Regions from separate parts of the Pseudomonas sp. 86_A genome, predicted to be linked through region 3. Evidence: predicted binding sites of a transcription regulator. Region 3 holds the regulator's gene; each other region holds the start of a gene.
What was found. Region 3 encodes FliA, which starts transcription of late flagellar genes. Its sites were predicted from a motif close to CTAAAGTTTNNNNNNNNNNNGCCGNTAA; they were not measured.
Positions count from the first base shown of each region.

Region 1: J5M57_RS20990 (methyl-accepting chemotaxis protein) is a predicted target of FliA. The motif match lies at 1,971-1,998, and genes of this name have one in related genera.
Region 2: J5M57_RS23880 (methyl-accepting chemotaxis protein) is a predicted target of FliA. The motif match lies at 5,151-5,178, and genes of this name have one in related genera.

Region 1 is NZ_JAFGYS010000013.1:238,842-246,697, forward strand. It holds gene J5M57_RS20980 (inorganic phosphate transporter) at 1-511, opposite strand, end outside; gene J5M57_RS20985 (transporter) at 815-1,837, opposite strand; gene J5M57_RS20990 (methyl-accepting chemotaxis protein) at 2,113-3,735, shown strand; gene J5M57_RS20995 (hypothetical protein) at 3,845-4,291, shown strand; gene J5M57_RS21000 (GAF domain-containing sensor histidine kinase) at 4,415-5,590, opposite strand; gene J5M57_RS21005 (PepSY domain-containing protein) at 5,752-6,057, opposite strand; gene J5M57_RS21010 (sterol desaturase family protein) at 6,222-7,100, shown strand; gene J5M57_RS21015 (helix-turn-helix domain-containing protein) at 7,102-7,785, opposite strand; gene J5M57_RS21020 (glycerophosphodiester phosphodiesterase) at 7,786-7,856, opposite strand, start outside.
Region 2 is NZ_JAFGYS010000016.1:210,437-218,292, forward strand. It holds gene J5M57_RS23860 (PepSY domain-containing protein) at 249-557, shown strand; gene J5M57_RS23865 (PepSY domain-containing protein) at 557-868, shown strand; gene J5M57_RS23870 (response regulator transcription factor) at 872-1,540, shown strand; gene J5M57_RS23875 (sensor histidine kinase) at 1,537-2,850, shown strand; gene J5M57_RS23880 (methyl-accepting chemotaxis protein) at 2,963-5,110, opposite strand; gene J5M57_RS23885 (Na+/H+ antiporter NhaC family protein) at 5,560-6,876, shown strand; gene J5M57_RS23890 (methyl-accepting chemotaxis protein) at 7,039-7,856, shown strand, end outside.
Region 3 is NZ_JAFGYS010000003.1:115,877-123,732, reverse strand. It holds gene flhA (flagellar biosynthesis protein FlhA) at 1-1,060, shown strand, start outside; gene flhF (flagellar biosynthesis protein FlhF) at 1,072-2,412, shown strand; gene fleN (flagellar synthesis regulator FleN) at 2,526-3,356, shown strand; gene fliA (RNA polymerase sigma factor FliA) at 3,353-4,093, shown strand; gene J5M57_RS06135 (chemotaxis response regulator CheY) at 4,261-4,632, shown strand; gene J5M57_RS06130 (protein phosphatase CheZ) at 4,651-5,439, shown strand; gene J5M57_RS06125 (chemotaxis protein CheA) at 5,494-7,773, shown strand; gene J5M57_RS06120 (chemotaxis response regulator protein-glutamate methylesterase) at 7,823-7,856, shown strand, end outside.

The DNA.
Region 1 (7,856 bases), on a different contig from region 3:
ACGAAGCCGGCAGGCCCAGCCACCAGGTGCCGAGGTTCCACAGGATCGCCGCGATCAGCAGGGCGAAGATCATCGCGAACCCGGCGGACGAACCGACCTGCAGAATCAGCTCCACCGGCAGCAAGGCGATAATGCCGAACGCCACCGCACCGCTGGACAGCAGCACCCCGAGGAAATTGAAGAAACCCGACCAGACCACCGCCACATTCGGCGGCAGCGAGTGGGTGTAGATCACCGTCGCGACCGCGTTGGCGGTGTCGTGGAAACCGTTGACGAACTCAAAGCCCAGCGCAATCAGCAGCGCCACGCCGAGCAGCAGAAATGGCGTCCAGGTGGTGACGGTGGTGCCCAGTTCGTGCATGTCGTGCATCAGGCTGTAGGCAGTGAACAGCATGCCCATCGCGAGCACCGCGAAAAAGATCACGTAGGTGAACGGGCCGGTTTTCTTGTCGAGGGCTGGCCTGCCACTGGGGGCGGACGCCTGGCGGGCGGTCAGGGAGGGAGTAGCCATGTGCGGACAATCCTGAGCGAGGGAAGGAGTGTCGGTCATGATCGTTGCTAAATATTACAGAGAGACTGCGGCAGGTCAGTGTTTGCGGTATTAGTCTGACCATTGATCTAAAGCCGAGAGATTCCCCCTATGGCGAGGGAGCTTGCTCCCGCTGGGGTGCGCAGCGCCCCCGAAACCCCATTCACATGACTGTATCAGTGAGACCGCGTTGATTGATATACGACTGCTGCGCAGCCGAGCGGGAGCAAGCTCCCTCGCCACAGGGGACGGTGTCACCCCGCCGCAGGCTGCGATCTTTTGCTCTTAATAATCGCCACGTTTGCGAAACGCCCAGCGCCCGGCAATCACGGTAAACGTCGCCACCAGCGCCACCAATATCCAGAACCCCTCCGGATCCGTCGCCAGCGGCACGCCGCCGACGTTCATGCCGAAGAAACCGGCGATGATGTTGATCGGCAGCGCCAGCACCGTGACCACGGTCAGGGTGAACAGCGTGCGGTTGCTCTGTTCGTTGAGGTTGGCGGCGATCTCTTCCTGAAGCAGTTTGATTCGTTCGCCGAGGGCGGTGAGGTCGTTGATGATCAGCGCGAACTCCTCGGTGGACTTGCGCAGCTCCTTGACGTCCTCCTTCTGCAGCCACGGCGGCGGACGGTTGAGCAGGCGCAGCAGCGAACCCGGCTCCAGCGCCAACAGCCGTTGCAGGCGCACCAGCACCCGGCGGTTGGCGCCGAGTTCGGCGCGGTTGGTCGACAGGCGCGATGAGAGCAGTTCGTCCTCGACCTGGTCGACGCTCATGCTGGTCTTGCGCACGATCTGCGTCAGCACTTCGCCTTGATCGCGCAGCAGGTGCACCAGCAGTTCCGACGGCGAGCGAAAGCATTCGCCGGCCTTCACCGACGAGCGCAGTTTGTCCACCGAGTGCAGCGGTTGCAGGCGCGCACTGACGATCAGTTTGCTGCGCACGCAGACCCACAGCGTCGACACGTCCGAGGAGACCATGCTGCTGAGGTTGAACACCACGTCGTTGACCACTGCGAGCAACGCCGAATCGACGTGTTCGATGCGTGTCGAGCGCGAGCCTTCGTGCAGCGCTTCGAAAAATTCTTCGGGCAATTGCAGATGGCTTTTCATCCAGCGCTCGCACGCGGCGTGGGCCAGGTTCAGGTGCAGCCAGAGGAATTCATCACTGTCGCTGTCGTCTTGCAGGCAGCGCAGGGCGGTTGCCGAATCGATTTCCCGGCCACGCTCACCCGGGCGGAAACGGAAGCCGTAAAGCAAACCGAACAAGTCTGGGTCGCGATGACTGATATCGAGGCTGTGGTTCATGGAGGCTCGCTGCGAGGAGGGCGTCTGGCGCGGAGTTTCAGATTCACCTGAGCCGCATCATCGCAATGTCACATGACGTTTGTGTGACAGCAAAATGACGTCAAATCAGTGACTTGCCGGCGGTCGGATTTTCTTCAAGAAGTGCTCTGGAACGCCGATCACGCTTAGGTTACGTTGCGCGCGCTTGGCCATGAGCCAAGGCTCGCCGACACGGATGTCCGGCAAAATCCCACGCCTTATCGGGCGTGCCTCATCCCTGTCCTGAGTATCTTGCGATGCTGCAAAAATCCCTGAGAGCGCAAATTCTCGCCCTGCTGAGCGGCAGCCTGCTGGCGATGCTGTTGATCGCGCTGGCCTGCTTTCATTTCCTGTCCAACGGCGTGCAGAACTACAGCCAGTTGATCGCCGGCCCGTTGCACACCTCGCAACTGATCGACGAGGCCAACCTGCAATTCAAGGTGCAGGTGCAGGAATGGAAAAACGTCCTGCTGCGCGGCAAGCAACCGGCGGACCTGGCCAAATACTGGAGCCAGTTCGAAGACCGTCAGCGCGATGTACAGAATATTCTCGGCGAACTGGCCGGCCAGAAAGGCCTGGAGCCGGCGCTGAAATCCCGCATCGAACGCCTGCGAGATGAGCACCGACAGCTCGGCGCTGCGTACCAGAAAGGTCGCGACGCCTACGTCGCGGCGGGTGCCGATCCAGCGGCTGGCGACAGCGCCGTCAAAGGTGTGGACCGCGCCACCAGCGATCAGATGAGCGAACTGGTGGCCGAGCTGCGCAAGCAGGGCACCGAACAGTCGGCGCAGATCAGCGCCAGTGCCGACAGCACCGTGTTGCTGGGGATTCTGGTGATGCTCGGTTCCGGTCTTTTGATCGGCCTGTTGAGCCTGTGGCTGGTCAACCGCAACCTGATCGATCCGATCCGCAAGCTGATCGATTACGTCACCCAGTTGAGCCGCGGGCGCCTCGCCGAACGCGTCGCCAACGACCGTCAGGACGAGCTGGGCAACCTTGCCGCGGCCGCCAATACCCTGCGTGATTTCCTCGCCGAAACCTTCACCCACCTGCAACGCAGTGCCAGTGATCTGGACAATGCCAGCGGTGAGTTGAACGCGATCGCCACGACCATGGCCGGTGGCACCAACGAGCAGTTCAACCGCACCGATCAGGTGGCGACGGCGATGAACGAAATGTCCGCCACTGCACAGGAAGTCGCCCGGCATGCGGCGGACGCGGCGCGGGCGGCCGACGATGCCGACCAGTCCGCCCAGCAGGGTGAAAAGGTCATGCAGGGCACCATCCACACCATCACCCAGATGCGCGGTGAAATCGCCAACACCGCCACGGTCATTCGTCGTCTGGAAGCCGACAGCGGACGGATCGGCAAGGTGCTGGAAGTGATTCGTGGCATCGCCGAGCAGACCAACCTGCTGGCGCTCAACGCGGCGATTGAAGCGGCGCGGGCCGGTGAGGCCGGGCGCGGTTTTGCCGTGGTGGCCGACGAGGTGCGCAACCTCGCGCAGCGCACGGCGGAGTCGATCATCGAGATCAACCAGATCATTCAGAACGTGCAGACCGGTGCAGTGGACGCCGCGCAAGCGATCGAAAGCGGTCAGGCGCGCAGCGATGAAAGCGTCGAGCAAGTGACCCAGGCCGGCGCCATGCTCGAGCGCATCACCCATGCCGTGGAAGCGATTCGCGACATGAACCGCCAGATCGCCACCGCCGCCGAAGAGCAGACCTCGGTGGCAGAAGACATCTCGCGCAACCTGACCGAGATCACCTCGATCGCCAGCACCAACCTCAACAGCGTGCAGCGCACCGAAAGCGCGAGCCAGAACCTGCATGGCCTGTCCGGGCAGCTCAACGAAGTCACCGCGCGCCTGAGCGCCTGATCGAGCCGGGGTGTACCGATTCGGATACCGAGTCGGTACACAGTCGATCTCAAATCGCCGCAACTGCCGCCGATGGCCGGTTATCCATAACCGGCATTGGAGCCATCCCATGGTCAGCATCACCTCTGTTTCGATCAATCAGACCGTCACCACCGCCACCAGCAAGACCAAGATCAGCGACGCGAGTGACGACACCTCAACCACTGCAACCAGCAGCACTGGCGTCAGCGCCGATACCAGCAAAGTCGCCGCTGGCGGCGCCGCCGCAGCGTCGGGCGACAGCAGCTCCGACAGCAGCAGTGAATCGGATTCGGTGAAAGAACTGCGCAAGCAGATTGCCGAACTGCAAAAGCAACTGCAGGAACAGCAACAGGCGCTGCAAGCGGCTCAGGCCAAGCAGGAAGACGCCGATGCCAAGGCTGCCGACGTGGCGTCCGCCGAGTCGCAAATCTCCAGCACCTCGGCTTCGTTGCAGACGGCCACGGCGGCGTTGTTGCAGGCGTTGCAGGATTCCGGGTCGAGCAGCTCGGGCTCGCTGGTCAGCACCTCGGCCTGAACATCAGGTAATTCCCCTGTAGGAGCGAGCCTGCTCGCGATAGCGGTATGTCTGCCATATTCAGGGTGACTGACACATCGCTATCGCGAGCAGGCTCACTCCTACAGGGAACTGCGCTATGTCTCAGGTGGTGGGCAGGCTGAAGGTAAACAGCGTGCCGCTTTGTGCAGTGGACGCCACATGCAGGCGGCCGCCGTGGGACTGGGCGATCTGGCTGGCAATGTACAGGCCCAGTCCGAGCCCGGCCTGTGGCGCGCTGCCGGTCGGGCGCGAGTAGGGCTGGAACAGATGCGGCAGGACCGCCTCGGGAATGTGCCCCTGGTTTTTCACCGCGAGCATCAACGCACCGTGCTCGACCTGCGCGATGACCTCGATGTCCCCTGCCGGGTCGCCGTGGGTCACGGCATTGGCCAGCAGGTTCGACAGCAGCTGGGCAATCCGTCCACGGTCGCAGTGCACACCCTGCAAGTCGCCAATGGACGCACTGATCGTACGTCCGGGATGCACGTTGCGGATCTCCGTCACCACCTGCTGCACCGCTTCGGTCAGGTCTGTGCAGTGCTGAATATCCACCGGGATACCCTTGCCCAAGCGTCCGCGAGCGAAGTCGAGCACATCATCCACCAGCCGTGTCGCCCGTTGCGCGCTGCCGAGGATATGGCGCACGCGCGTTTCGATGGCCGGGTCCGGGTGCTTGCGCAGAAGCATTTCGGCGCCGGCGCTGATGGCGAACAACGGGTTGCGCAGATCGTGGCCGAGCACGGCGATGAATTGTTCACGCAGCTCGCCGTTCTCGCGCTCGGTCTGCAGCGCGGTTTCGGTGCGTTGCAGGTTTTCTTCGGTTTCGATTTGCAGCGCGAGCATTCGCGCGAACGATTCCATGGTGCTTTGAATGGTGCTGGTCTTGAGCTGAGCCGGGTTCGGATCGAGCGCGCAGATCGTGCCGAAAAAGCGCCCGTCGGTGCGAAACACCGGGACCGAAATGTAGCTCTCGAATTTGTACAGGCGTGGGGTGTGATGTTCGCGGTAGAGCGGGTCTTCGCTGGCCTTGTCGATCACCACCGAGAGGTGCGACTGACGGATTTCATGGCACAGCGTGGTGACGACATCCAGTTCGCCACCGACTTCCAGGCCGAATTCCAGTTGATCGAGCACTGCGCAGGTGGTCCAGGAGTCCTCGGTCACCCGCGCCACGGCGGCAAAGCGCATGCCGGTCAACTCGCGAATCACCTGAAGAATCGCCGGAACCGCGCTGATCCGTCCGATTGTCGCGATGTCTGCTGCCGCTGTATGTCCCATGTCCATCGCTCTTGGCTGCAATCGCTTATCTGATGGGCGTCATACTAGCGGTCTGATGGCGGTTTTGGCATCCCTTCAGGCGATATCCGCGTGATTAGCCGGCCAACGGACGCAAAAAAGCCGCAGGATCGGTGATCGTGCGGCTTTGCGATGGCGGTGTATCAGGTGTCTTGCTTGTTGCTCAGGACCTTGCCGGTGGTGGCATCGAAGTCCACGTCGAACTCTTTGCCATCGGCGGTCTTCAGCTCGACTTCGTATTCGTAACCGTTGAAGTGGTTGTCCAGGTCGGTGTCGGTGATGGTCGCCCCCGGGTGCAGTTTCAGCGCTTCGGCGTTCATCGACTCCAGCGACTTGATCTTGCCGTCCTTCACCAGTTGCGGGATCTGGTCGACACGGACGTCAGCCTGGGCCAGGCCAGCGGTCAGGGTCAGAGCAGCGGCGGTGAACAGGGCAGTCAAAGTTTTCATCGTTTCGTTCCTTGGGTATCGAATGGGGTTGATCTGTTTCAGTGGGGCCAGACTAACCAGCGCAACTTAATTCACCCTTAATTGACCTTGTTCGATTGCGTCGTTTGTTCAATTGTCGTTCGCCGCGCGCTCGCATGCTGTGCCTTCGATCAACGGAGGTGCACATGAAACGCAGGGTTGCCGGCTTGTACGCGCCAGTGTTCTGGGGCGGATTCATCGGGTTCGGAGTTTGGGTGTCGCAGGTGTCGACGTTGTGCTTGCTGCCGCTGTTTGTCAGCGCGCTGCTCGTTTCGTTTATTGCCGAATGGTCGCTGCCCTATGAGCCGGGCTGGAACCATCCGGCCGGTGACCGGCGCCGCGACATCCTGCACGCATTAGTCAACGAAGCACTGAATGCACTGGGCCTGCTGGCATTGCCGGGCCTGGTAACGCTTTTTGCGATTGACGGCGCATGGCCGTGGGAGTGGCCGTTATGGCTGCAGCTGGCGCTGGCGATATTCATTGCCGACGCCGGGATCAGCCTGATGCATTACGCCAGCCACCGCGTGGCGTGGCTATGGCGGCTGCACGCGGTGCATCACAGTGTCGAGCGACTGTATGGTTTCAACGGTTTGATGAAACATCCGCTGCATCAACTGCTGGAAGCGACGTCGGGGCTGCTGCCGTTGCTGGTGCTGGGCATTCCTTCGCAGGTCGCGGCGTTGCTGGCGTTTGCCATTGCCATTCAACTGCTCTTGCAGCACTCGAATGTCGATATCCGCATGGGGCCGCTGCGCTGGATTTTCGCCTGGGCGCCGCTGCACCGCTTTCATCACATGAAGTACGGGCGGGCCGGGGACGTCAATTTCGGGCTGTTTTTTACGCTGTGGGACTGGCTGTTGGGCACCGGTTTCTACACCCCGGACTATCAGATCCGCCAGGGTGATCTGGGAATCGGCAGCCGCCCGGATTTTCCCCGTGACTACGCCGCGCAATTGCTTGATCCGTTCGCGACGGTCACGTTGAGTCGCGAGCCAGTGGTGCCGCCAGCGCTGCGCCGTTGAATCAGTCCAGCAGCTGCAAATCGATACGCCGCAACGCCTGACACGCGGTGACGCCGAAGAGTTTTTTCACGCTGCGCGAGAAGTGCGCCGAATCGGCAAACCCCGCCGAATGTGCTGCATCGGTCACCGGGCTGCCCAGCAGAATCGCCGCCATCGCCAGGCGCAAGCGGCGCCACAGCACCAGTCGGCGCACCGGCAGACCGACCTGACTGACGAACAGCCGCTGCAACTGACTCAGCGACACATGTGCGGCGTCAGCTACGGCGCGCGCCGCGACTTTGTCGATCAGCGAAGCATCGATGGCAGCCAGTGCGCGTTCGATGCGTGGATCGCTCAGCAAGCGGCGCGGACATTGGCGTATCGCGCGATCAAGTGCGGGCAGCGATAGTTCGGCGGCAAACAGTCGATCGACAAGCGTCTGCGCATCAAACAGCAGCGGTTCGGCGTAAACGGTAAACAGCGGATCCGGCGCGTCGACAATCGCGTGGCGCACATTGGAAGGAATCAGCAGCGGGGAGGCGGTGACCGGCGTGCCGTCCAGCAGCACGGTGGCCGGACGCTCGGGAGCGAGGATGATCTGGTGGGCGTAGTGGGAATGGGGCGCGGTGCGCCCCGACACTCCGTGGATCAGGCCATAGTCGTGCCCCAGCCAGAGGCGGCCTGTCCACTCGGTGTGCGTGTTCACTCAGAACCCGTTGTTCTTCAACACCTGATCAACACTGGCAGCTGCCGGGCGCTTGTAGAACTTCAACAGTT
Region 2 (7,856 bases), on a different contig from region 3:
ACCGGTCTCGATCGTTAGCAAGCGAACAATTATAAGCACATGTTGCAAAACCTTGTAGGAGTGAGCCTGCTCGCGATAGCGGTGTGTCAGACGCATCATTGCTCAATGAAACACCGCTATCGCGAGCAGGCTCACTCCTACAGTGGGGATATGTGTTGCGCTGGAGCAATGATGGCAATTCAGTTTCAGTTAAGTTCATCCCGCTAAGGTGCCCACCGTAAAGCAACACATAAAAATACGGAGACACCATGAAAACCCTGACTGCCCTGTCCATTGCCTCGATCATCGGCCTGACCGCCAGCCTCGCCCACGCCCGCGATCTCGGCCCCGATGAAGCCCTGCGCCTGCGCGACGCTGGTACTATCGTCTCCTTCGAGAAGCTCAACGCCACGGCATTGGACAAACACCCGGGTTCGACCATCACCGATACCGAGCTGGAAGAGCAGTACGGCAAGTACATCTACCAGATCGAAATGCGTGACCCGCAAGGGCTGGAGTGGGATCTGGAATTGGACGCCGTGACGGGGCAAGTTCTCAAGGATCATCAGGATACGTAATGAAGGTTAATGTTCGCGCCAGCCGTCGTACGGCGTTGGCGCTGGTGATGTGTTGTTCGACGGCCATGGCCCGCGACCTGGGTCCGGACGAAGCACTTGATCTGCGCAAGCAGGGCGTGATCCTGCCGCTCGAGCAAGTGCTGCAGCAGGCGATGGACCGTTATCCCGGCGCAAAACTGCTGGAAGTCGAGCTGGAAGAAAAACACGACGTTTACATTTATGAAGTCGAGTTGCTGACCGTCGAGGGTGTCGCCCGTGAGCTGCACCTGAAGGCCGATACCGGCGAACTCGTGAAAGACAAGGAAGATTGACCGATGCGTTTGCTTCTGGTGGAAGACCACGTGCCGCTGGCCGACGAACTGCTCGCCGGCCTGCAACGCCAAGGCTATGCGGTGGATTGGCTGGCGGACGGCCGCGATGCGGTCTATCAGGGCAGCAGCGAGCCCTATGACCTGATCATCCTCGACCTCGGCCTGCCCGGTGTGCCCGGGCTGGAAGTGCTGGCGCAATGGCGCGCCGGCGGCCTGGCGACCCCGGTACTGATCCTTACCGCCCGCGACTCCTGGGCCGAGCGCATCGAAGGCCTGAAGGCCGGTGCCGACGATTACCTGACCAAACCGTTTCACCCCGAAGAGCTGCACCTGCGCGTGCAGTCGCTGTTGCGCCGCTCCAAGGGCCAGGCCAACCAGCCGACGCTCAAGGCGGCGGGTCTGCATCTGGATGAGGGTCGCCAGTGCGTGATGCGCGACGGCAGCGAGATTCAACTGACCGCCGCCGAATTCCGCCTGCTGCGCTATTTCATGCTGCACCCGGAGCAGATCCTGTCGAAAACCCACCTCGCCGAACACCTCTACGACGGCGAGACCGAGCGTGATTCCAACGTCCTCGAAGTCCACGTCAATCACCTGCGGCGCAAGCTGGGCAAAGCCGTGATCGAAACCCGTCGCGGCCAGGGTTACCTGTTCGGTGGGCAAGCTTCGTGAGGTCGATCCAGCGCCGCTTGAGCCTGGGGTTGATCAGCGTGATGGTGATCGTCGGCCTGGTGCTGGCGCAAACCAGCCTGTGGTTGTTCGAAGTCGGTCTGCAGCGTTACCTCGAAGCCGGCCTGCGCAACGACAGCGAAAGCCTGCTGGTCGCGCTGGTGCGTGGCCCGCAAGGTTTGCAACTGGATGAGCGGCACCTGTCGCCGGCCTATCAGCGACCGTTTTCCGGGCATTACTTCCGCATCGATTTTGCCGACAGCCACTGGCGTTCGCGTTCGCTGTGGGATCAGGATTTGCCGCTGCTCGAACATCCCGGCCTGCACAGCAACCTGCAACTGGGGCCGGACGGTCAGCAGTTGCTGGTATTGCGCTCGGACTATCGACGGCTGGGGCAGTCGATCTCGATCAGCGTTGCTCAGGATTACACCCCGGTGCGCGAGAGCTTCCAGCGCATGCGTCAGATCGGCCTTGGCCTGGGGCTGGCGGGTTTGCTGCTGATTCTGCTGCTGCAACGCATCACCGTGCGCCGCGCCTTGAAGCCGCTGGAACGCGCCCGCGAGCAGATCGCGCAGTTGCAGCAAGGCCAGCGTTCACAACTGGACGATCAGGTGCCGGTGGAGCTGGAGCCGCTGGTGGCGCAGATCAACCATTTGCTCGCCCACACCGAAGACAGCCTCAAGCGTTCACGCAATGCGCTGGGCAATTTGGGCCATGCCTTGAAGACACCGCTGGCGGTGCTGTTGAGCCTGGCGTCGAGCGAAAAACTGGATGGCCATCCCGAGTTGCGCAAGATCCTCAAGGAACAACTGGAACAGGTGCAGCAGCGGCTCAATCGCGAACTGAACCGCGCGCGCCTGTCCGGTGATGCGCTGCCCGGTGCGCTGTTCGACTGTGACGCGGAACTGCCGGGCCTGCTGGCGACGCTGAACATGATCCATGGCGAGCATCTGCAGTTGAGCTACGTCGCGCCGCCGGGGCTGCAATTGCCGTGGGATCGTGAGGACCTGCTGGAGCTGCTCGGCAACCTGCTGGACAACGCCTGCAAATGGGCGGACGCCGAGGTGCGCCTGAGTGTGATCGAGCGCAGCGATGGTTTTGCCTTCAGTGTGGAAGATGACGGCCCGGGGATTCCCGCAGAGCAGCGTGCTCAGGTGTTCAGCCGGGGCACGCGGCTGGATGAACAGACTCACGGGCATGGTTTGGGGCTGGGGATTGTCCGGGATATCGTCGAAACGTGGGGCGGGTTGCTGGTGTTGGGCGAGAGCGAGTGGGGTGGGTTGAAGGTGGTGATCGAGTTGCCACGCCGCTAATCCCTGTAGGAGCTGCCGCAGGCTGCGATCTTTTGACTTGGGATTTTTAAAAAACAAGATCAAAAAAGATCGCAGCCTGCGGCAGCTCCTACAGCGAAATAGCGGGGAGCTGTCAGACCCGGAACTGATCCATCAAACTCTGCTGCTGATTCGCCAGGCTGTTCAGCGACTGGCTCACCCGCGCCGACTCATTGGCCTGCCCGGACAGCGATTCGGTCACGTCACGAATGGTCGCCACGTTGTTGTTGATCTCCTCGGCCACCGCGCTCTGTTCTTCCGCTGCGCTGGCGATCTGCAGGTTCATGTCGCTGATCACCGTTACCGCATCGCCGATCTGGCGAAGTGCGGTCACCGCTTGCCCGACCTGCTCGACACTGCCCTGAGCCTGACGATGGCTGTTGCCCATCGAGCCGACCACGTCCTGGGTACCGGTCTGCAGTTGTTCGATCACCTGACGGGTTTCTTCCACCGACTCCTGGGTACGGCGGGCGAGGTTGCGCACTTCGTCAGCGACCACGGCAAAACCGCGACCGGCTTCACCGGCACGCGCCGCTTCAATCGCGGCATTGAGCGCCAGCAGGTTGGTCTGTTCGGCGATGGCGCGGATGGTTTCCAGCACGGTGCCGATCTTCTCGCTGTTGGCGGCCAGGCCTTCGACCTGGACCATCGCCGCGTTCATGTCGGCGGCGAGGGCGTCGATGCTCGCGGTGGTGCGGTCGATCACGGTCAGGCCCTGACGGGTGGCGCGATCGGCGTCCTTGGCCGCTTCCGCCGCTTGCGCAGCGCTACGGGCGACGTCCTGGGCGGTGGCGCTCATCTCGTGGGACGCGGTGGCGACCTGATCGACCTGACGGTATTGCTGCTCCATGCCGGCGCTGGTCTGGGTGGCGATGGCCGAAGACTGGTCGGCGGTGTTGCGCGCGTCCTGCACCGAGCGTTTCACTTCGGCAATGATCGGCTGCAACTTGTCGAGAAACTTGTTGAACCAACCGGCCAACTGACCCAGTTCATCCTGCTTGTCGTAGGCCAGGCGGCGGGTCAGATCGCCTTCGCCACTGGCAATGTCTTCGAGCATGTTGGCCACGCCGAGGATCGGTCTGGTCACGCTGCGCGCCATCAGCCACACCAGCAGCAGGCCGACCAGGGCTGCGAGCACGCCGAGGCTCAGTTCGATCAGGGTGCCGGAATTATTGCTCGCATCCAGTTGTTGCTTGAGTGCTTCGGCGCGCTCCACCAAAACCTTTTCCGGCACATCGAGCAACACCGCCCACGACGGCCCGCCCGGAATCGGCTGGAACGGCGACAGCACTTTCAACTGGCCGTTGCTGTGCAGGCTGCTGACGCTGCTGCTGGTGCCGAGCTGACGCAGCAGTTCGGCGCCGCTGACGGTGTCCACGGCATCCAGACGCTTGCTCAGTTTGCTGGCATCCGGACTGTAACCGGCGAGCAGGCCGACCGGGCTGATGATGCTCACGGCGGTCTGGCCGTCATAGAGCTTCTTGCTCGCGCCCTGGCTGATCGCCTGCAGGCTGTTGAGGTTGATGTCCACCGACAGCGAGGCGATGACTTTGCCGTTGACCATCAGCGGGAAGACGATGCTGGTCATCAGCACGTTCTGGCCATCGATCACATAAAAGTAGGGTTCGATCACGCACGGTTTGAGCGTGGTGCGCGGGCAGGTGAACCAGGCGTTGGCAGCCTGACCACTGGGGCCGGTGCTGGTGTCGGCCATGTCGCTTTCCGGCAGGGCCATCGAGGTGACTTTGCCCGGGGTTGGCTGCGACCAGTACAGGGCGAAACGGCCCTTGTCGTTGCTGCCCAGTTCAGCTTGACCTGCGAACAGTTCATCCTTGCCATCCAGCGCGTTGGCTTCGAACACCAGCGACAGGCCGAGCAGTTCCGGGTTGGCCTGCAGCGCGGACTTGACCTGACGGGTCATGTCTTCGCGCAGGTCGAAGGCGTCGAGGAAGCGCTTTTCCGCCTGTTCACGCAAAAACAGCACCTGACGCGAGAAGCCGTGGCCATATTGATAGGCGTCCATGAACTGCTGGCGAATGCCGGCGGCCTGCACTTCGCCTTGCGATTCAATCCGCGCCTGGGCCGACTCGGTCAGCATCTCCATGCTCGACGCCTTCACCAGCTCGGAGCTGTGCTCCATGCGGTACAGCGAAAGACCCACCAGCAGGGTCACGATGCCCGCCAGGCAAAGGCCGGCGAGCAGGGTGATTTTCCATTGAATGGAAAGTTGTCTGAGCGACATGGAGACGTCCTTATTCGATAAATATCTGAGACTTTGCACTGTAACGGCCGCGTTTCGGCTTTCTTTATTGTTCAAACGCAATATGACCGATTGCCGCAGCTGAGTGACATTCAGACCCCTGTGGCGAGGGAGCTTGCTCCCGCTGGGGTGCGTAGCGCCCCCAAACCCTGCTAATGCGGTCATTCAGGCATAACGCGTCTACCGGGTTTACGACTGCTGCGCAGCCGAGCGGGAGCAAGCTCCCTCGCCACAGGGATCTCCTGCGCATCACAGGGTTCTCCATTGCCAGTTACATTTCAGTTCAGCCGCTCGCTTTGACACCGCCGCCACTCTGCGGCACAGTGCGCGCCCTTCTAATAAGACCCTCTTTGCAAATCCGCCGGTGCTCCGTGGGCGGACTCATCCTGTCTGGCGGTGATCGTTCATCGCAGTGTTTTTGAGGTAGTGAAATGAATGCAGTGATTGCTGCGGTCGGCGTCATGCTGATCCTCAGCCTGTCCCGTGTGCACGTGGTGATCGCCCTGATCGTCGGTGCGCTGGTCGGCGGCTTGACCGGTGGCCTAGGCATCGACGCCACGCTCAAGGCGTTCAACAGCGGCCTGGGCGGCGGCGCGACCGTGGCCTTGTCCTACGCGTTGCTCGGCGCTTTCGCGGTGGCGATTGCCAAGTCCGGCCTGGCCCATGCTCTGGCCGACAAAGCGCTGGCGATGGTCGACCGGCAACATGCGACCGGCGGTGGCAGCGTCAAATGGCTGCTGATCGGCCTGCTCTGGGTGGTGGCGATTGCCTCGCAGAACATCCTGCCGATCCACATTGCGTTCATTCCGCTGCTGGTGCCGCCACTGTTATACGTGCTGACCAAGCTGCAACTTGACCGCCGGCTGATTGCCTGCGTCATGACGTTCGGCCTGATCACCCCGTACATGTTCCTGCCGGTGGGCTTCGGCAACATCTTCCTCAATGAAATCCTGCTGGCCAACGTTGCGCGCAGTGGGGTCGACATCAGTGGCATCAACGTCACTCACGCCATGGGCATTCCGGCGCTGGGCATGGTGTTCGGCCTGGCGATGGCGTTCATCAGCTACCGCAAAAAGCGTGTCTACGACCTGGCGAAGATCGAGCAGGTCGAGCAGGTGGCGGTGCAGTACAACCCGCTGAGCCTGATGATCGCCGGTGTGGCGATTGCGGCTGCGTTCATTGTGCAATTGCTGCTGGACTCGATGATTATCGGGGCGCTGGTCGGCTTTCTGATCTTCTCGGCGTCCGGCATCGTCAAGTGGCGCGAGACCGATGACCTGTTCACCGAAGGCATGAAAATGATGGCGATGATCGGCTTCATCATGATCGCCGCGTCCGGGTTCGCCGAAGTGATGAAGGCCACCGGGGAAGTGCAGACCCTGGTCGAATCGTCGGCCTCGTGGATCAATCACAGCAAGGGGATCGGCGCGCTGCTGATGTTGTTGGTGGGGCTGCTGGTGACCATGGGCATCGGTTCGTCGTTCTCCACTGTGCCGATTCTCGCGGCGATTTTCGTGCCGCTGTGCGTGCAACTGGGCTTCAGCCCGTTGGCGATCGTCTGCATCGTCGGCACCGCCGGGGCCTTGGGTGACGCCGGCTCGCCGGCCTCGGATTCGACCCTCGGCCCGACCTCCGGTCTGAACATCGACGGCCAGCACCACCATATCTGGGACACCGTGGTGCCGACCTTCCTGCACTACAACCTGCCGTTGCTGGCGTTCGGCTGGGTGGCCGCGATGGTCCTCTGATTAAAAGCTGAAGATCAAAAGATCGCAGCCTTCGGCAGCTCCTACACCAATCTCTGTAGGAGCTGCCGAAGGCTGCGATCTTTTTTTGGGTTCAACTTTTGCTTTCGCGTGCCGTTAACGCCTTTAACCACGCCAATAAAACCAAAAGAGTGAGCCCCCCCAATGCGCTTGAGTCTCAAGGCCAAAGTCCTGTCCCTCGCGGTCCTGCCGGTGTTGCTCTTTGCGCTGGTCATCAGCCTGACCACGCTGTTCATCCTCAAGCAACAGGCGCACACCGAGGTCGAGCAGACCCGCGAACGCCTGCTCGCCGACGCCAAGGCCACCCTGCAAAGCTACGTCGCCGTGGCCATGACTACGATCAAGCCGCTGTACGACGCGGCCACCCCCGGTGACAACGAGGCGCGGGCGCAGGCGATCAAGCTGCTGTCGGGCATCCGCTACGGCAAGGACGGCTACTTCTTCGGCTACGACTCCGAGACCGTGCGCCTGTTCAAGGCCAACGACCCCGAAGGCGTCGGCAAAAGCTTCAAGGACAACCGCGACCCCAACGGCGTCTACGTCAACCGCGGCCTGGTGAGCGTGGCGAAGGACGGCACCCACTATCTGCAATACAGCTCGCCGCTGCCGGGCAACGCCAACGTGCTGGTACCGAAACTCGGCTACACCGAGTACCTGGCGAAGTGGGACATGGCGGTCGGTACATCGGTCAACCTCGACGGCATTGAAGCGCAGGTTGCATTGGTCGAAGCGCAAGTGCAGGAACGCATGCAAGGCGTGATCCTCAGCATCGTCGGCGTGGCGGTGCTGGTGCTGCTGGTCATTGCCGCAGCGGGCATGCTGCTGGCCAATACCATTCTGCGTCCGCTGACTCTGATGAAAGCCAACCTCGACGACATCGCGGCAGGCGAGGGCGACCTGACCCGCCGGCTGAACATCACCAGCCAGGACGAGCTCGGTGAACTGGCCGGCTCGTTCAACCG
Region 3 (7,856 bases):
AACCAAGGAGCTGGGCTGGGATGACGTGACCCCGATCGACATGATTGGCCTCGAGGTCGGCTATCGCCTGATCCCGCTGGTGGATCGCAATCAGGGTGGGCAATTGCTGGCGCGGATCAAGGGCGTGCGCAAGAAGCTTTCGCAGGATCTGGGCTTTCTGATGCCGACCGTGCACATCCGCGACAACCTCGATCTGGCGCCGAGCGCCTATCGCCTGACCCTGATGGGCGTGATCCTCGCCGAAGCCGAGATCTACCCGGACCGCGAACTGGCGATCAACCCGGGACAGGTCTACGGCTCGCTCAACGGCATTACCGCCAAAGATCCGGCTTTCGGTCTGGAAGCGGTGTGGATCGAAGTCAGCCAGCGTGCGCAGGCGCAGTCGCTCGGTTACACCGTGGTCGACGCCAGTACCGTGGTCGCGACCCACTTGAACCAGATTCTGTACAAGCACTCCAGTGAGCTGATCGGCCACGAAGAAGTGCAGCAACTCATGCAATTGTTGGCCAAAAGCTCGCCGAAACTGGCTGAAGAGCTGGTGCCGGGTGTGGTCTCGCTGTCGCAGTTGCTCAAAGTGCTGCAGGCGCTGCTGGCCGAACACGTGCCGGTGCGCGATATCCGCAGCATTGCCGAAGCGATCGCCAACAACGCCGCCAAGAGTCAAGATACCGCCGCGTTGGTGGCCGCCGTACGCGTCGGCGTATCCCGCGCCATCGTCCAAAGCATTGTAGGCACTGACTCCGAGCTGCCTGTGATCACCTTGGAACCAAGGTTGGAACAAATATTGCTCAATAGTCTGCAGAAGGCAGGACAAGGCTCGGAAGAGGGCGTTCTGCTGGAGCCAAGCATGGCCGAGAAGCTGCAGCGTTCGCTCATCGAAGCGGCGCAGCGTCAGGAAATGCAAGGTCAGCCGGTGATCCTGTTGGTAGCAGGCCCGATCCGCGCGATGCTCTCGCGCTTTGGCCGCCTCGCCGTCCCAGGGCTGCACGTGCTGGCCTACCAGGAAATACCGGACAACAAGCAAGTGACCATCGTTGCGACAGTAGGGCCCAACGGCTGAGGTAGTGGTTTATGCAAGTTAAGCGTTTCTTTGCCGCCGATATGCGTCAGGCCATGAAGCTGGTTCGTGATGAGCTGGGCGCTGATGCCGCCATCATTGGCAACCGCCGCATTGCCGGCGGTGTCGAGTTGACGGCGGCACTGGATTACAAATTGTCGGCGCTGGCGCCACGGGTACCGAACATGGAACTCGAAGATGAGCTGCGCAAGACCCAGTCGCGCATCGTCACCGCCCAGGCCGAGCTGAGCCTGCGTGGCGAAGCCGATGGCAATAGCAATCGCCAGATCTTCGCCGGGCTGCCGTTGACGGCCGGCCTGCCGCTGACCGCTGCCGAGCCGCTGAGCGAACCGACTTACGCCGCCCCGGCGCGTCCGGCCCCGGCACCTGCACAGGCGTCCGGCGGTGTCGATCCGCGTGCACTGGACTCGATGCGTTTCGAACTCAACAGCCTGCGCGAGCTGATGGAAGTGCAACTCGGCACCCTGGCCTGGAATCAACTGCAGGGCAGTCGTCCGGCGCAAGCCAACCTGTATCGCCGTCTGCAACGTATCGGCCTGTCCGGCCCGTTGTCGCGCGACCTGCTGGCGATGATCACTGACATCGAAGAACCGCGTCAGGCCTGGCGCATGCTGCTCGCGCACCTGGCGCGGATGATTTCCGTACCGGAAGTCGAGCCGCTGGAAGAGGGCGGTATCATTGCCATGGTCGGCCCGGCCGGCATGGGCAAGACCACCACCCTGGCCAAGCTCGCCGCGCGCTACGTGCTCAAGTACGGCGCGCAGAATGTCGCGCTGGTCAGCATGGACAGCTTCCGCATCGGCGCGCAGGAACAACTCAAGACCCTGGGGCGGATTCTCAATGTGCCGGTGACCCACGTTGATCCGGGCCAGTCGCTGGTGCAGGCGCTGGATCCGTTGCTGCGCAAACGCGTGGTGCTGATCGATACCGCCGGCCTGCAGGCCAGCGATCCGGCACTGCGCATGCAGCTGGAAAGCCTGGCCGGGCGTGGCATCCGTTCAAAAAATTATCTGGTTCTGGCAACCACCAGCCAGAAACAGGTTCTAACCGCCGCTTATCACAGTTATAAGCGTTGCGGGCTTGCCGGCTGCATCCTGACTAAACTGGATGAGACGGCCAGCCTTGGCGAAGTGTTGAGCCTGGCGATCAGTCATGAATTGCCGGTCGCGTACCTGACCGATGGCCCACGGATTCCGGATGATCTGCATCTGCCGCGGCGTCATCAACTGGTCAGCCGCGCCGTCAGCGTGCAAATGCAGGAAGAACCCAGCGAAGAAGCCATGGCTGACATGTTCGCTGATATCTACCACAGCCCGACCAAGCAGGTTGGCTGAGGTAATGAACAGTTTTTGTACCTACATCGATGGTCTGCCATGCATTGTTCCGGTTGAGAACGCGCAGCCAGTAATGTGGCCTCCGTCTATGCAAGACAAGGTAAAGAAATAACATGGGCAGCATGCATCCCGTACAGGTGATCGCGGTGACCGGCGGCAAAGGTGGCGTCGGCAAGACTAACGTGTCAGTGAACTTGTCTCTGGCGCTGGCAGAGCTTGGCCGTCGGGTCATGCTGCTGGACGCCGACCTGGGGCTGGCGAACGTTGACGTTCTGCTGGGACTGACCCCCAAACGTACACTGGCCGACGTGATCGAAGGCCGCTGCGAGCTGCGCGACGTGCTGTTGCAGGGTCCCGGCGGGATCCGCATCGTGCCGGCCGCGTCCGGCACGCAAAGCATGGTTCATCTGAGCCCGGCGCAACACGCCGGTCTGATTCAGGCCTTCAGCGACATCGGCGACAACCTCGATGTGCTGGTGATTGATACCGCTGCGGGTATTGGTGACTCGGTAGTCAGTTTCGTTCGCGCAGCGCAGGAAGTGTTGCTGGTGGTCTGCGACGAGCCGACCTCGATCACCGACGCCTACGCGCTGATCAAACTGCTCAACCGCGACTATGGCATGAACCGCTTCCGCGTCCTCGCCAACATGGCGCAGAGCCCGCAGGAAGGGCGCAACCTGTTCGCCAAGTTGACCAAGGTCACGGATCGTTTCCTCGACGTCGCCTTACAATACGTCGGCGCGGTGCCGTACGACGAAAGCGTGCGCAAGGCAGTGCAGAAGCAGCGAGCGGTCTATGAAGCCTTCCCGCGTTCCAAGTGCGCGCTGGCGTTCAAGGCGATCGCGCAGAAGGTCGATACCTGGCCGCTGCCTGCCAACCCGCGCGGTCACCTGGAGTTTTTCGTCGAGCGCCTCGTGCAGCAAACAGCAGGGCCTGTGTTATGACCGCGAGCGGTATGAACTACTACAAGAAGTCGGCACGTGACGCGCAGTACGAGTTGATCGAGCGTTACGCGCCACTGGTCAAGCGCATTGCCTATCACTTGCTGGCGCGCTTGCCGGCGAGTGTGCAGGTCGAGGATCTGATTCAGGCCGGGATGATCGGTCTGCTTGAAGTTTCGACCAAATATGACGCCAGCAAGGGCGCCAGTTTCGAAACGTACGCGGGCATTCGAATCCGCGGCGCGATGCTCGACGAAGTGCGCAAAGGGGATTGGGCACCACGCTCGGTTCACCGCAACACCCGTATGGTCAGCGACGCAATTCGCTCAATTGAAGCTAAAACCGGCCGTGATGCTAAAGATCACGAAGTTGCGGCCGAACTCCAATTGAGTCTCGACGATTACTACGGGATTTTGAATGACACGCTGGGCAGCCGGCTGTTCAGTTTCGACGACCTGTTGCAGGACGGCGAACACGAAGGGCTGCACGAGGATGGCGCCAGTGCTCATCTTGAGCCGTCACGCGATCTGGAAGATGAACGCTTCCAGGCAGCGCTGGCGGACGCGATTGCCAATTTGCCGGAGCGTGAGCGACTGGTGTTGGCGCTGTACTACGACGAAGAGCTGAACCTCAAGGAAATCGGTGAAGTCCTTGGCGTCAGTGAATCGCGGGTCAGCCAGTTACACAGCCAGTGCGCGGCCCGCTTGCGGGGGCGTTTGGGGGAGTGGCGAGCGCGCTGAAGGCAGTGTGGGGACACTGCGAACGAGGCTGGTGCGGTGATGAACGGCACCGGTCTTGCTCTGTTGTGCTCCAGACAGTCATCGAGTGCTTTGCCGGATTGATTGAAATGGCGCGTCCAGGTGCTGGGCGCGTTTAAGACTGCTTGGAGGTCGAATTGGACAAGAACATGAAAATCCTCATCGTTGATGACTTCTCAACGATGCGGCGGATCATCAAGAACCTGCTGCGTGATCTGGGGTTCACCAACACCGTCGAGGCCGACGATGGCACCACTGCCATTCCGGTGCTCAACAGCGGAAGCATCGACTTTCTGGTAACGGACTGGAACATGCCGGGCATGACCGGTATCGACCTGCTGCGCCACGTGCGTGCCGATGAAAAACTCAAGCACCTGCCGGTGCTGATGGTGACGGCAGAAGCCAAGCGCGAGCAGATCATCGAAGCGGCCCAGGCCGGTGTAAACGGCTACGTGGTCAAACCTTTCACGGCTCAGGCGCTGAAAGAAAAAATCGAGAAGATTTTCGAACGCATCGGCTGATGAACGCGCGGGGGAGCTATGGAGCATAAAGAATCTTCACAGGGCGATTTCGAATCGACCCTGAAAAAACACGCGGTCGAACTGGTCGAGAGCCTTGAAAAAGGCAGGTTCGGCGACGCTGTGCAACTGATCCATGAGCTCAATCAGACCCGTGACCGCGGCCTGTATCAGGAAGTGGGCAAGCTCACACGCGAACTGCACAGTGCGATCGTCAACTTCCAGATCGATCCGCACATGCCGCAGGCCGAGGAAGTGTCGCAAATCACCGACGCCACCGAACGCCTGGGCTATGTGGTCAAGCTGACCGAAGCCGCGGCCAACCGCACCATGGATCTGGTGGAAAGCGCTACCCCGGTGGTCAATGGCCTGGCTGAAGAAGCCCAGGCCCTGAGCACCGATTGGGGCCGTTTCATGCGCCGTGAGGTCGGGGCTGAAGAGTTCCGCGAACTGGCGCGCCGGGTCGACGGTTTTCTGTCGCGCAGCAGCACGGACAACCGTGCGGTGTCGAGCAACCTCAACGACATCCTGCTGGCTCAGGATTACCAGGACCTGACCGGTCAGGTGATCAAGCGTGTGACCCAACTGGTCACCGAAGTCGAAAGCAATTTGCTCAAACTCGTGCTCATGGCCAGTCAGGTCGACCGCTTTGCGGGCATCGAACATGACCGCGCCGCGATGCTTGCAGAAAAAGATCCACAAAAACATCTCTCGCAGGGTGAAGGTCCGCAGATTCATGCCGATAAACGAGAAGACGTTGTGTCCGGTCAGGACGATGTGGACGATTTGTTATCCAGCCTCGGATTCTAGAGTTTTGGAATTTTAGGTTTTTTGGGTTTTTAGACCTGTAGGAGCACCCCATTAATGAGCTTCGGCGCCGATGAAGAGATCCTTCAGGATTTCCTGGTTGAGGCCGGCGAGATTCTTGAGCAACTGTCCGAACAACTGGTCGAGCTGGAAAGCCGCCCGGATGACGCAGATCTGCTCAACGCAATTTTTCGCGGTTTCCACACTGTAAAAGGGGGCGCCGGCTTCCTTCAGCTCAACGAGCTGGTGGAGTGCTGTCACATCGCCGAAAACGTGTTCGACATCCTGCGCAAGGGTGAGCGTCGCGTTGATGCAGAACTGATGGACGTGGTGCTTGAAGCACTGGACGCGGTGAACGGCATGTTCAGCGAAGTCCGTGAACGTGCCCCGATCACGGCTGCGACTCCGGAACTGCTGGCCGCGCTGGCGCGTCTGGCCGAGCCGCAATCGGCCGATGAAGCCCCGGCTTCGCCGGTGGCCGAGATGATCGAAGAACTGGTCGTCGAAAGCGATGCCGGCGATTCGGGCGACATCACCGATAACGAATTTGAACAGCTGCTGGATTCGCTGAACGCCGCCAAGGCCGAAGCCGAAGCCCCGGCCGCTGCTGCACCTGCGCCGGCTGCCGATGCGGCCGCCAGCGATGAAATCACCGACGCTGAATTCGAGTCGTTGCTCGATCAGTTGCACGGCAAAGGCCAGTTCGCGCCGGACGCTGTCGCACCGACAGCCACTGCTGCGGCGGCGCCTGCTGCAGGCGACAGCTCGGACATCACCGACGACGAATTCGAAGCGCTGCTCGACCAGTTGCACGGCAAGGGCAACTTTGCCGTTGAAGCGCTGGAGTCGGCGATCGCCTCGGCACCGGTTGCGCCAGCCGCGCCGGCAGCGGCGGCTGCCGGCAGTGATCTGATCAGCGATCACGAATTCGAATCGTTGCTCGACGAATTGCACGGCAAAGGCAAGTTCGATGCAGGCGCGGCGACCGCCGGCTCCGCGTCGACAGTCGCTGCGCCAGCTGCCAAGGCGGCTGCCGCTCCGGCCGCCGCGCCGAAAGCTGCGCCCAAGCCTGAGCCAAAAGCTGAAACGCCAAAACCGGCTGCCGCTGCGGCACCGGCGCCGGCCCGTGCTCCGGCAAATCCGCCACCGGAAAAACCGGCGAGCGAAGCCGAGACCACCGTGCGGGTCGACACCGCGCGTCTCGACGAAATCATGAACATGGTCGGCGAGCTGGTACTGGTGCGTAACCGTCTGGTGCGCCTGGGTCTGAACAGCGGCGACGAAGCCATGTCCAAGGCCGTGTCGAACCTCGACGTGGTCACGGCTGACTTGCAGACCGCGGTGATGAAGACCCGGATGCAGCCGATCAAGAAGGTCTTCGGACGCTTCCCGCGTCTGGTTCGCGACCTGGCGCGTCAGCTCAAGAAAGAGATCAACCTGGAACTGGTGGGTGAAGAAACCGACCTCGACAAGAACCTTGTCGAGGCCCTGGCCGACCCGCTGGTCCACTTGGTGCGCAACGCCGTCGACCACGGCATCGAGTCGCCGGAAGAACGCGAAGTGTCGGGCAAGGCCCGTGGCGGTCGTGTGGTGCTGGCGGCCGAGCAGGAAGGCGACCACATCCTGTTGTCGATCTCTGACGACGGCAAGGGCATGGACCCGAACGTCCTGCGTTCGATCGCGGTAAAACGCGGTGTGATGGACAAGGATGCGGCCGATCGCCTGAGCGATACCGAGTGCTACAACCTGATTTTCGCCCCGGGTTTCTCGACCAAGACCGAGATCTCCGACGTGTCCGGCCGCGGTGTCGGCATGGACGTGGTGAAGACCAAGATTTCCCAGCTCAACGGTTCGATCAACATCTACTCGACCAAGGGCCAGGGCTCGAAGATCGTCATCAAGGTGCCGCTGACGCTCGCGATCATGCCGACCCTGATGGTGATGCTCGGCAATCAGGCGTTTGCGTTCCCGTTGGTCAACGTCAACGAAATCTTCCACCTCGACCTGTCGACCACCAACGTGGTGGATGGCCAGGAAGTGGTGATCGTGCGGGACAAGGCGCTGCCATTGTTCTACCTCAAGCGCTGGCTGGTCAGCTCCGCCGCTCACGAAGAGCAGCGCGAAGGCCACGTGGTGATCCTTTCGGTGGGCACCCAGCGGATCGGCTTCGTTGTCGATCAACTGGTCGGCCAGGAAGAAGTGGTCATCAAGCCATTGGGCAAAATGCTGCAGGGCACTCCGGGCATGTCCGGCGCCACCATCACCGGTGACGGCCGCATCGCTCTGATCCTCGATGTTCCAAGCATGCTCAAGCGTTACGCCGCACGGCGTATTTGAATCCGGGGCGGCGGGGCGACAACGTCCCGCTGCACCTAATGGAGTGTTTATGGCAGTCAAAGTCCTGGTGGTGGACGATTCGG